DNA from 3 places in the Pantoea sp. S-LA4 genome. Region 3 is predicted to be linked to each of the others. Evidence: predicted binding sites of a transcription regulator. Region 3 holds the regulator's gene; each other region holds the start of a gene.
The links. The regulator LexA, encoded in region 3, represses DNA repair genes until DNA is damaged. The targets are predictions, from matches to a motif close to TNCTGTATGTACATACAGNA.
Positions count from the first base shown of each region.

Region 1 (3,118 bases), 970 kb from region 3:
CGCATCTGAGTCATGATGCTCTCTACCAGCTTGATGAACAGATCCAGCTGCAGGCTGCTCCAGCCTGGGGTGATATCGGCGCTCATCTCCAGCGCGTCCCGCGCCACTTCCGGCAGATGATGGCCTTCATCCAGCACCAGCATCAGATTCTTCGCCGGCGGCAGCACCGATTCGTTTTCCATCGCCGCCATCACCAGCGCATGATTGGCTACCACCACATCGACCTGCTCGATTTCACGCCGCGCCACAAAAAACGGGCATTCGCGATACCAGCGGCAGTGAGCGCCGAGGCAGCTGGCTTTGTCGGTGGAGAGCCGCTGCCACAGGCTGTCGCTGACGTTCTCCTCGCTGTGATCGCGCAGGCCGTCCCACTGATAGCGGTCCAGCGCTTTCTGCAACCGGCCGCACTGCGTCTGCTCCTCTTTGGTGCTGCTGATGGCGTCATCATCCAGGTAGAGCAGCAGATCGCCCTGCTGATCGTCGTCAGCCGCCAGCGCCGCCAGATTGCGCGGACAGACATAGCGGCCGCGACCAAAGGCGGCGGTAAAAGTGAGATCGGGAATGATTTTTTTCAGCAGCGGCAGATCTTTGGTGAAGATTTGATCCTGCAGTGCGACGTTGGCGGTGCTGATCACCAGCCGTTTTTCCTGAGCGCGGCTGGCTGCAATACCGGGGATCAGATAAGAGAGGGTTTTTCCCACGCCGGTTGGCGCTTCCACCGCCAGATGGCGCGCATCATCGCCCGCCAGACATTTTGCCACTTCGGCAATCATCTGCCGCTGGGCGGCGCGCGGAATGAAATCGGGCACCTGCTGCTGCAGCGCTTTATACCACTGCGCTATCTGGCTTTTTACTGCTGCTGTCAGGGCCATTTTGTTTGTTACCACACCATAAAAATTGCCTGTATTTTTACACAGTATGCTGACGACGTCAGCTTTCAGGCAGATTTTTTCGTCTGCGGTTCCAAATCCCGTCTCTTATTGTATTCGGTGCCGGATCAGCTCAGCACTTTAAACATGTAGGTCGTCGCATCCAGCTCGCCGGTGGTGGATTCGGCATAAAAGGGTATCGAGCCGGCGACCTGCCAGTCGAGCGAACGGTAGAGATCGCTGGCGACATCGCCGCTGCGCGTATCCAGCACCAGCAGCGTTTTCCCCATCTGCCGCGCCCGCTGTTCCGCCTGCTGCATCAGCTGACGGGCAATCCCCTGGCGGCGCGCCCGCGGGTGGACCAGCAGTTTGCTGATCTCCGCCCGATGACGGCCGTTGGGCATTGCGCTGTTGTTAATCATCACCGTCGCCACGATCGCGCCGTGCTGACACGCCACCCACAGTTCGTCATTGCCGCTTGCCAGGCTGTAGATCCGATTCTGCCAGAAACGCAGGATCGCCTGCTGATCGGCAGCATCAATAAATCCGACGCTGGCCCCCTGCGCGACGCAGCCCTGCAGCACGTCACAAAGTTCGGATAAGCGCTGCTGCGCCTGTGTCGCGCTGAGCATCTGATAGTCGATCATGGTTTTGCCACCACCAGTAAATAGCGCGCGCCCTCGGTCAGGTGCGCTTCAAAGGCCGATTTGCCAGTCAGGTGAAAGCGTAAACAGTCGCCCGGACGTAAGGTCCACTGCTGGTTTGCCATGCTGACGGTCAGGCCGCCTTCACGTAGCCAGATGTGCTGCTCCATACTCTGTATCGGCGGGGCGTCATAATCGATACGCGCACCGGGCCGTAATTTGCCCTCCACCAATTCGCATCTAAAATGAGTAACAGGCGGTGACACATTTCGCCGGTGGAATCCACTGGCTTCATCACTCCATACCGGCTGCTGCTCATACGGGATCAGCAGCTTCGCATCCTCCTCCACTTCACTCAGCAGGCGCGACATCGTTAATCCGTAGGCTACACACAGGCGATTAAGCAATGCGGCAGTGGGGCTGGTCTCGCTTCGCTCAATGCGTGATAATGAGGCACGGCTGATCCCGGTAGCGATTGCAAGCTCATCCAGCGACCAGCCACGTTGCAGACGTAATTCCGCGAGTCGCGCTGCCAGGCGTTGTTCGGTGTTCAGGTCCGACATAGTACCTTCTCATAATTGGGAATAATTTCTCTTATATGAGATATAGCTGAGAAAAGGCGCAGCGGTCAAGTTGTACATTCAAAAATGTATTGTACAACTTAGTTTGCTTCGTTATGGTAATTCCACTCAGATCAGTATAAAGAGGAATTTATGACCCTATACAGTATCGGTGACGTCGCCGAGCGCTGTGGCATAAACCCAGTGACATTGCGCGCCTGGCAAAGACGTTATGGCTTACTGAAGCCGCAACGGACCGAAGGTGGGCATCGTCAGTTTGATGAAGAAGATGTTCAGCGTATTGAAGAGATCATGCGCTGGATCGAGAGCGGCGTGCCAGTCGGCAAAGTTAAAGCGCTGCTGGAAGGGGGTGATGTCGATGCGCATGATGGCTGGACCACCCTGCAGGATGAACTCATCAGTGTGTTACGCCATGTCAGACCCGCCAAACTGCGTAACAAAATTGCGGCTATCGGTCGCGAACATCCGATCGATGCGCTGATTGACCACGTTTTTATGCCGGTGCGTCAGAAGCTCAGTCTTGATCAAAACACCGCCCGTACCATGTGCAGCCTGCTGGATGGCTTGCTGATCGATTATGTGGCGTTCTGCCTGACCGCCAGCCGTAAAAAAGCGGGCAAAGATGCCCTGATTATCGGCTGGGGCATTGATGACCGCACCCGCATCTGGCTGGAAGGCTGGCGCCTGTCGCAGCACGGCTGGCGGATCGATGTGCTGGCTGAACCGCTCGACGTTCCGCGCCCGGAGCTGTTTCCTGGCATGAATATGTTTGTGTTTACCGGAAAAAAACTGACCCGTCGTCAGCAGGAACAGCTGTCGCACTGGCAGGAACAGGGTTACGCCGTGCGGTTGCACGAAACACCCTGATGACAAAAACGCACGCTGGGCACTTTGCCTGCTGCCTTGCGCGCGCTATCATTCCCGCCTCAATACAACGCGCTCAGGTTTTCCCATGAACTGGAAAAAAACATTCTTCGCTACGCTGTTTTTCATTATGGCGGCTGGCGGTACCAGCGGTCTGATG
Region 1 is NZ_JBTLRC010000002.1:1,004,517-1,007,634, reverse strand. It holds gene dinG (ATP-dependent DNA helicase DinG) at 1-872, opposite strand, end outside; gene ACX3P5_RS05595 (GNAT family N-acetyltransferase) at 998-1,516, opposite strand; gene ACX3P5_RS05590 (XRE family transcriptional regulator) at 1,513-2,076, opposite strand; gene ACX3P5_RS05585 (MerR family transcriptional regulator) at 2,227-2,961, shown strand.
Region 1: a site for LexA is predicted at 900-919, ahead of dinG (ATP-dependent DNA helicase DinG). Genes of this name have one in related genera too.

Region 2 (3,118 bases), 1.4 Mb from region 3:
CTAAACGAACCAGCTTCATCACCCACGACTGCAGCGTGTCGATCGCGACCAGCACACGCTGACCTTTGACTTCATCATCTTTCAGCAGTTGCAGCGCGGCCACACCGAGGAAGGCCGCGAAGATGACGACGCTGATGATCGACGTCGGGTTAGCGCCGGTGAGATCGGCAAACGGATTTTTCGGAATAAAGGAGAGCACCAGCTGCGGCACGCTCAGGTCAGCGACCTTACCGACGTAGTTGCTCTGAATGGCGCTCAGACGCGCCGTTTCCTGCACGCCCTGCACCAGACCTTCAGCGCTCAGACCAAACAGGCCGGTGACAAATACGCCGACCAGCGCGGAGATAGCGGTGGTGAACAGCAGCACGCCGATGGTCAGTACGCTGATTTTACCCAGCGAGGAGGCGTTATGCAGCCGGGCAACCGCACTCAGAATTGAAACAAACACCAGCGGCATCACCACCATCTGCAGCAGCTGAACATAGCCATTACCGACGATGTTAAACCAGCTGATGGAAGTTTTAACCACCGCGCTGTTTTCACCGTAAATCAGCTGCAGCACCAGGCCAAACAGCACGCCGATCACCAGACCGGTCAGCACTTTCTTTGACAGGCTCCAGTTGTTGCGGCTAAAGCGCGAGAGCAACACCAGCAGCACCACAAAGGCGACGAGGTTAAGCGTTAAGGGAAGGTCCATACTGAAACTCCAGAGTAATGCGGCTTTCCGCGTCGGGAAAACCGCATAATGTTAATCACGAATTAAGACTGCGGGAATGTTAGCAGCAGGAGAGGGTGCAGACCTTATATCCAAATGGAATGCTTTATAACTTATTGCCTGAATTTGTTGGTTTAATGCGCAGTCTGGCTGGAAATGAGCCGGCCAACACCGTTTTGCAGGGTATCGAACAGCTGAGCCGGCCAGCCGTTTGCACCAAACGAAGGCATACCCACCGGGAACCACAGCGCATAGCCGACCAGTCCGAGGCATAGCGCTCGCTCAAGCTGGTTACCTTTCTGACTTTTCAGAATAGGGAGACGGAAGCGCCAGCGGCAGGGCCACAATAATGGGACGCCCGCCGGCGTCAGCATATCGGCGACAATATGACTGAGATAACCCAGCGTCAGCCCCTGTAACACATCGGCCGGAATCGGGGACTCTTTGGGCAGATTGATCTGGAACAGCCACAGCCCGGCGGCGACCGCCAGCAAACTGTGGGTAAAGCCGCGATGACCAAAGGCGCGCGCAATCGGATGAGAGAGCCAGCGCAGCCGCTGTCCCAGCACCGACTTCGGGTGATCGATGTCGGGTAACAGGCAGGTCAGCAAGGCTGATGGAACGAGATGCCACCAGTCTGCCTGCGCCAGCACTGGCGTAAGTTCAGCACGTTTGGCAAATATGGCGCTCGCAATGGCGAAAATGATATGGCCCTCGGCCGTCATGATGGAACCTGGCTGCAAAGAAAACTGTCGATGCATCCAGTATAGGGATTTATCCAGTGAATGAGAACATGTGACGCTGTAACGAAGCGTTAATAATTACGCATTAAAGGCGGACAAGCATCGCGCATTGCCCGCCAGATTGATCAGCGTGCCAGCCAGCCGCCATCTACCGCCAGCGTATAGCCATTAACATAGTCAGACGCGGCGGACGCGAGGAACACCACCGGCCCCATCATGTCATCCGGCACGCCCCAGCGACCTGCCGGAATACGGCCAAGTATCTCTTCGCTGCGTGCCTCGTCGCTGCGTAACTGTTCGGTGTTATTGGTCGCCATGTAGCCGGGCGCAATGGCGTTAACGTTAATGCCATGCTTCGCCCACTCGTTGGCCATCAGACGGGTCAGCCCCATCACGGCACTTTTTGACGCGGTGTAAGACGGAACGCGAATCCCGCCCTGGAAGGAGAGCATCGACGCGATGTTAATGATCTTGCCGCCGTTACCCTGGGCAATAAACTGCCGGGCAACCTGCTGTGACAGAAAGAACAGACTTTTGCTGTTGAGATTCATCACATCATCCCAGTCCTGTTCGCTGAAATTGAGTGCATCCTCGCGTCGGATAATCCCGGCGTTATTCACCAGAATGTCGATTTTACCGGCTGCGGCCAGCGCCTGCTCAACCACTGAGCCGACCACCTCCGTTTTCATCAGATCCGCCTGTATCGGCCAGAAACGGCGGCCCAGCGCTTCTACTTTGCTTTGGGTCTCGTCCGGACCGTCGCGGTTAACGCCGACAATGTCGCATCCCGCCTGCGCCAGGCCCAGCGCCATACCTTGTCCTAAACCGGTGTTACAGCCGGTCACCAGCGCCACTTTACCTTCCAGGCTAAACGCATTCAGTACCATGATATTTCTCCTCTGCTCAGCGCAGTTCGCTGATTTTGACGTGGTCCATGTCATCAAAGACCTGATTTTCGCCCACCATGCCCCAGATAAAGGTGTAGCGCTGCGTACCAACACCCGCATGGATTGACCAGCTGGGCGAGATCACCGCCTGCTCGTTATGCACCAGCAGATGACGGGTTTGCTGCGGCTCGCCCATCATGTGGAATACCGCGCTCTCCTCGCTCATGTCGAAATAGAAATAAACCTCCATGCGGCGTTCATGGGTGTGACACGGCATGGTGTTCCACAGGCTGCCTTCCTCCAGTTTGGTTAAGCCCATAGTGAGCTGACAGGTGGGAAGGACATCCGGCACGATAAATTTATTGATGGTGCGGCGGTTAGAGGTGGCGGGATCGCCGAGCGTGGCGGTAGCCGCTTCCTGTAAGGTGATTTTTTTATCCGGGAAGGTCGCGTGTGCCGGGGCGCTGTTGTAGTAGAACTTCGCTGGCTGCGCCGGGTTCAGGCTGCTGAATACTAAATTACGCGCGCCTTTGCCGACATAGAGCGCCTCTTCATGGCCGATTTCCCAGCGCTTGCCATCCACTTCCACCAGGCCTGGCCCGCCAATGTTGATCATGCCCAGTTCGCGGCGCTCAAGGAAATAGCTGACCCCCAGCTGTTTGCCCATCTCATCGCCAATGGTGACCGGGTTATTCACCGGCATCACGCCACCGATAATGATGCGATCGATATGGCTGTAGGTCAGGGTGTAGTTATCGGCAGTAAAAATCTTC
Region 2 is NZ_JBTLRC010000002.1:1,449,678-1,452,795, forward strand. It holds gene ACX3P5_RS07605 (L-cystine transporter) at 1-697, opposite strand, end outside; gene ACX3P5_RS07610 (metal-dependent hydrolase) at 850-1,440, opposite strand; gene kduD (2-dehydro-3-deoxy-D-gluconate 5-dehydrogenase KduD) at 1,584-2,345, opposite strand; gene kduI (5-dehydro-4-deoxy-D-glucuronate isomerase) at 2,362-3,118, opposite strand, start outside.
Region 2: a site for LexA is predicted at 1,463-1,482, ahead of ACX3P5_RS07610 (metal-dependent hydrolase). Genes of this name have one in related genera too.

Region 3 (3,118 bases):
ATACAGAATAATCTGTAGCGAACCGGCTAAAGCCGCCCGCTATCAGGCGTCGAACCAGCTGTTCTGCTGCCAGTGTTTACGCCAGATCAGCCACAGCGACACGCCGCGCAGCGCCAGGAAAACCGTTACCGCCAGCCACAATCCGTGGTTGCCCAGTATCGGGACGCTGAGCAGCGTCAGGAAGTAGCCGAGTGCCGCCATCATCATGCTGTTACGCATCTCCCGGCCACGGGTCGCGCCAATAAACATGCCATCCAGCAGATAACACCAGACGCCAATCAGCGGCAGAATAACCTGCCATATCAGATAGCGATCGGCGGCCTGTTGCAGCGGTTCAAGGGAGGTCAGCAGCGCAACGATGTGCGGGCCGCAGAGTGCATAGAGCAGCGAAAAACCGATTGCCACTACCACCGCCTGGCGGCAGGCGGCATGCCAGACGCGCAGCAATTTGCTGCCATCTTTTGCGCCGTGTGCTTCGCCGGCAAAGGCTTCCACCGCATAGGCGAAACCGTCAAGCGCGTAGGCGGTAAAGGTGATAAACATCAACAGCACCGCGTTGACTGCCACCACCTGCGGACCGATGCGCGCGCCCAGTACGGTCAGTGAGGCAAAACAGAGCTGCAGCAGTAACGAACGCAGCATGATGTCGCGATTAAGCCGCAGCAGGCGCTGAATATCACCGCGCCAGCTCTGCTTCAGTATTGCCGTAGTGATGCCGCGCAGTTTCAACACCCGCCAGACCATTACCGCACCGACGGCCAGCGTGATGTACTCTGCCAGTGCGGTCGCGGTTGCCGCTCCCGCCACGCCCCAGTGCAGCCCCATCACCAGCCACAGATCGAGCACAATATTGACCAGATTACCGACCACCAGCAGGATGACCGGTGCCCGCGCATACTGCACACCGAGCAGCCAGCCAAGGATCACCAGGTTTGCCAGCGTGGCAGGCGCACTCAGCCAGCGGATCTGAATAAACAGCGTCGCCTGTTGCAGAACCTTGGGATCGCCGCCAATCAGAGAGGTCGCCAGGCGGGTGATGGGGGTACGCAGACAGATGAACAGCACGCCAGCCAGCAGCGCAATGATTAAAGGCTGGGTCAGCGCGCGTGCCAGTGCCGTTTTATCGCCCGCGCCGAATGCCTGCGCCGTCAGGCCAGTGGTACTCATTCGCAGGAACAGCAACAGCATGAAGAGGAAACTGGTGACTGTCGTCCCGACCGCCACCCCGCCAAGATAGACCGGGCTGTCGAGATGACCAATGACAGCGGTATCGACCACACCCAGTAAGGGTACGGTGATGTTAGAAAGGATCATCGGCAGCGCGAGCCGCCAGAGTTTTTTGTCGGTAGCCGTTAAAAAACGCATTCGCAGTTCCGTGCTCAGCGCTGCAGAGAGGGGAGCTGCAGCGACAAAATTAGGGCCGACAGAATAGCATCAGACGCTACGAATGCGCGGTTATATCAGGCTCAGAGCCACTCGCCGTTGCGAACCACACCCACCGCCAGACCTTCAACGGTCAGTGACTGCGCGCGCGTATCGACGACGATCGGATCAAAGTCGCTGTTTTCCGGCAGGAGATGCACGATAGCGCCCTGCTTTTTCCAGCGTTTCACCGTCACTTCATCATCAATGCGGGCCACGACAACCTGGCCGTTACGGACATCCTGGGTTTTATGCACCGCGAGCAGGTCGCCATCCATAATCCCGATATCTTTCATCGACATTCCGCTGACGCGCAGCAGGAAGTCGGCAGAGGGTTTGAACAGGCCCGGATCGACTTTGTAATGAGTTTCGATATGTTCCTGCGCCATGATCGGCTCACCGGCAGCGACCCGGCCAATTAACGGCAGACCTTCAGAGGCCTCTTCTTCCATTAACAGACGGATACCGCGCGAGGCGCCAGAGACAATCTCAATCACCCCTTTACGTGCCAGCGCTTTAAGATGCTCTTCTGCCGCATTCGGCGAGCGGAAACCCAGCTGCGCGGCAATTTCTGCACGCGTAGGCGGCATGCCCGTTTGAGTAATATGGTCGCGAATCAGGTCATAGACCTGCTGCTGCCTGCTGGTTAATGCTTTCATCCCGCCCCCTGGTTGTTTATACAGTCGCTGTGAGTATATACAGGTATTGGCGAAATGGAAACCGATTCTCAGGCAAAAACGCGCCAGATGGCGCGTTGTGGAAGGGTTATCGCAAATGTGTCCAGAGCAGCGCGATCCAGACAAACAGTGCCAGTAAGATACTGATCAGCACCGCTGCCGAGCCCATATCTTTTGCCCGACCGGCTAACGGATGGCGCTCCTGACCGATACGATCCACAACCGCCTCGATGGCGCTATTGAGGATTTCAACGATGACTACCAGCACCACAGCGCCGATCATCAGGATGCGCGAGACGATATCGACATCCAGCCAGCAGGCCACAATAATGGCGACCAGCGCGGCCAGCGCTTCCTGCCGAAAAGCCGCTTCATGCTGCCAGGCGGCACGCAGGCCCTGCCATGAGTAACCTGCGGCTTTCACAATTCTTACAAGACCGGTGGCATTATTTGCCATATTGGTGGAACCCTTTCATCGGATTGACGTCAATGTCTGGGCTGCGTGCAATTGGCACCACCACAGATCTTCGCTGCGCTTTCTGGTATGCTTGCGGCGCTTTGCTAACAAGAGGCTTCATGTTGTCTATGTCAGGTTGGCGTAAACTTTATTACAAATTACTGAATTTACCACTGTCGTTTTTGGTAAAGAGTAAGGCCATTCCGGCCGATCCCGTTTCTGAACATGGTCTGGACCCGACCCGGCCCATTATGTACGTTCTGCCTTACGATTCGAAGGCCGACTTACTGACTTTACGTGCGCAGTGCCTGCGGCATCATCTGCCCGACCCGCTCTCTCCGCTGGAGATTGATGGTTCACTGCTGCCGCGCCACGTTTTTATCCACGATGGCCCGCGCGTCTTCCCCTATTTTGTGCCCAGCGTCGAATCGGTGAAGATTTTTCACGATTATCTCGACCTGCATCGCAATAACCCCAAACTGGATATCCAGATGCTGCCGGTGACGGTGATGTTTGGTCGTGCGCCAGGCCGTGAGGTTCAGGGCGAAGATGCACCGCACCT
Region 3 is NZ_JBTLRC010000002.1:38,423-41,540, reverse strand. It holds gene dinF (MATE family efflux transporter DinF) at 43-1,365, opposite strand; gene lexA (transcriptional repressor LexA) at 1,467-2,081, opposite strand; gene ACX3P5_RS01075 (diacylglycerol kinase) at 2,188-2,556, opposite strand; gene plsB (glycerol-3-phosphate 1-O-acyltransferase PlsB) at 2,685-3,118, shown strand, end outside.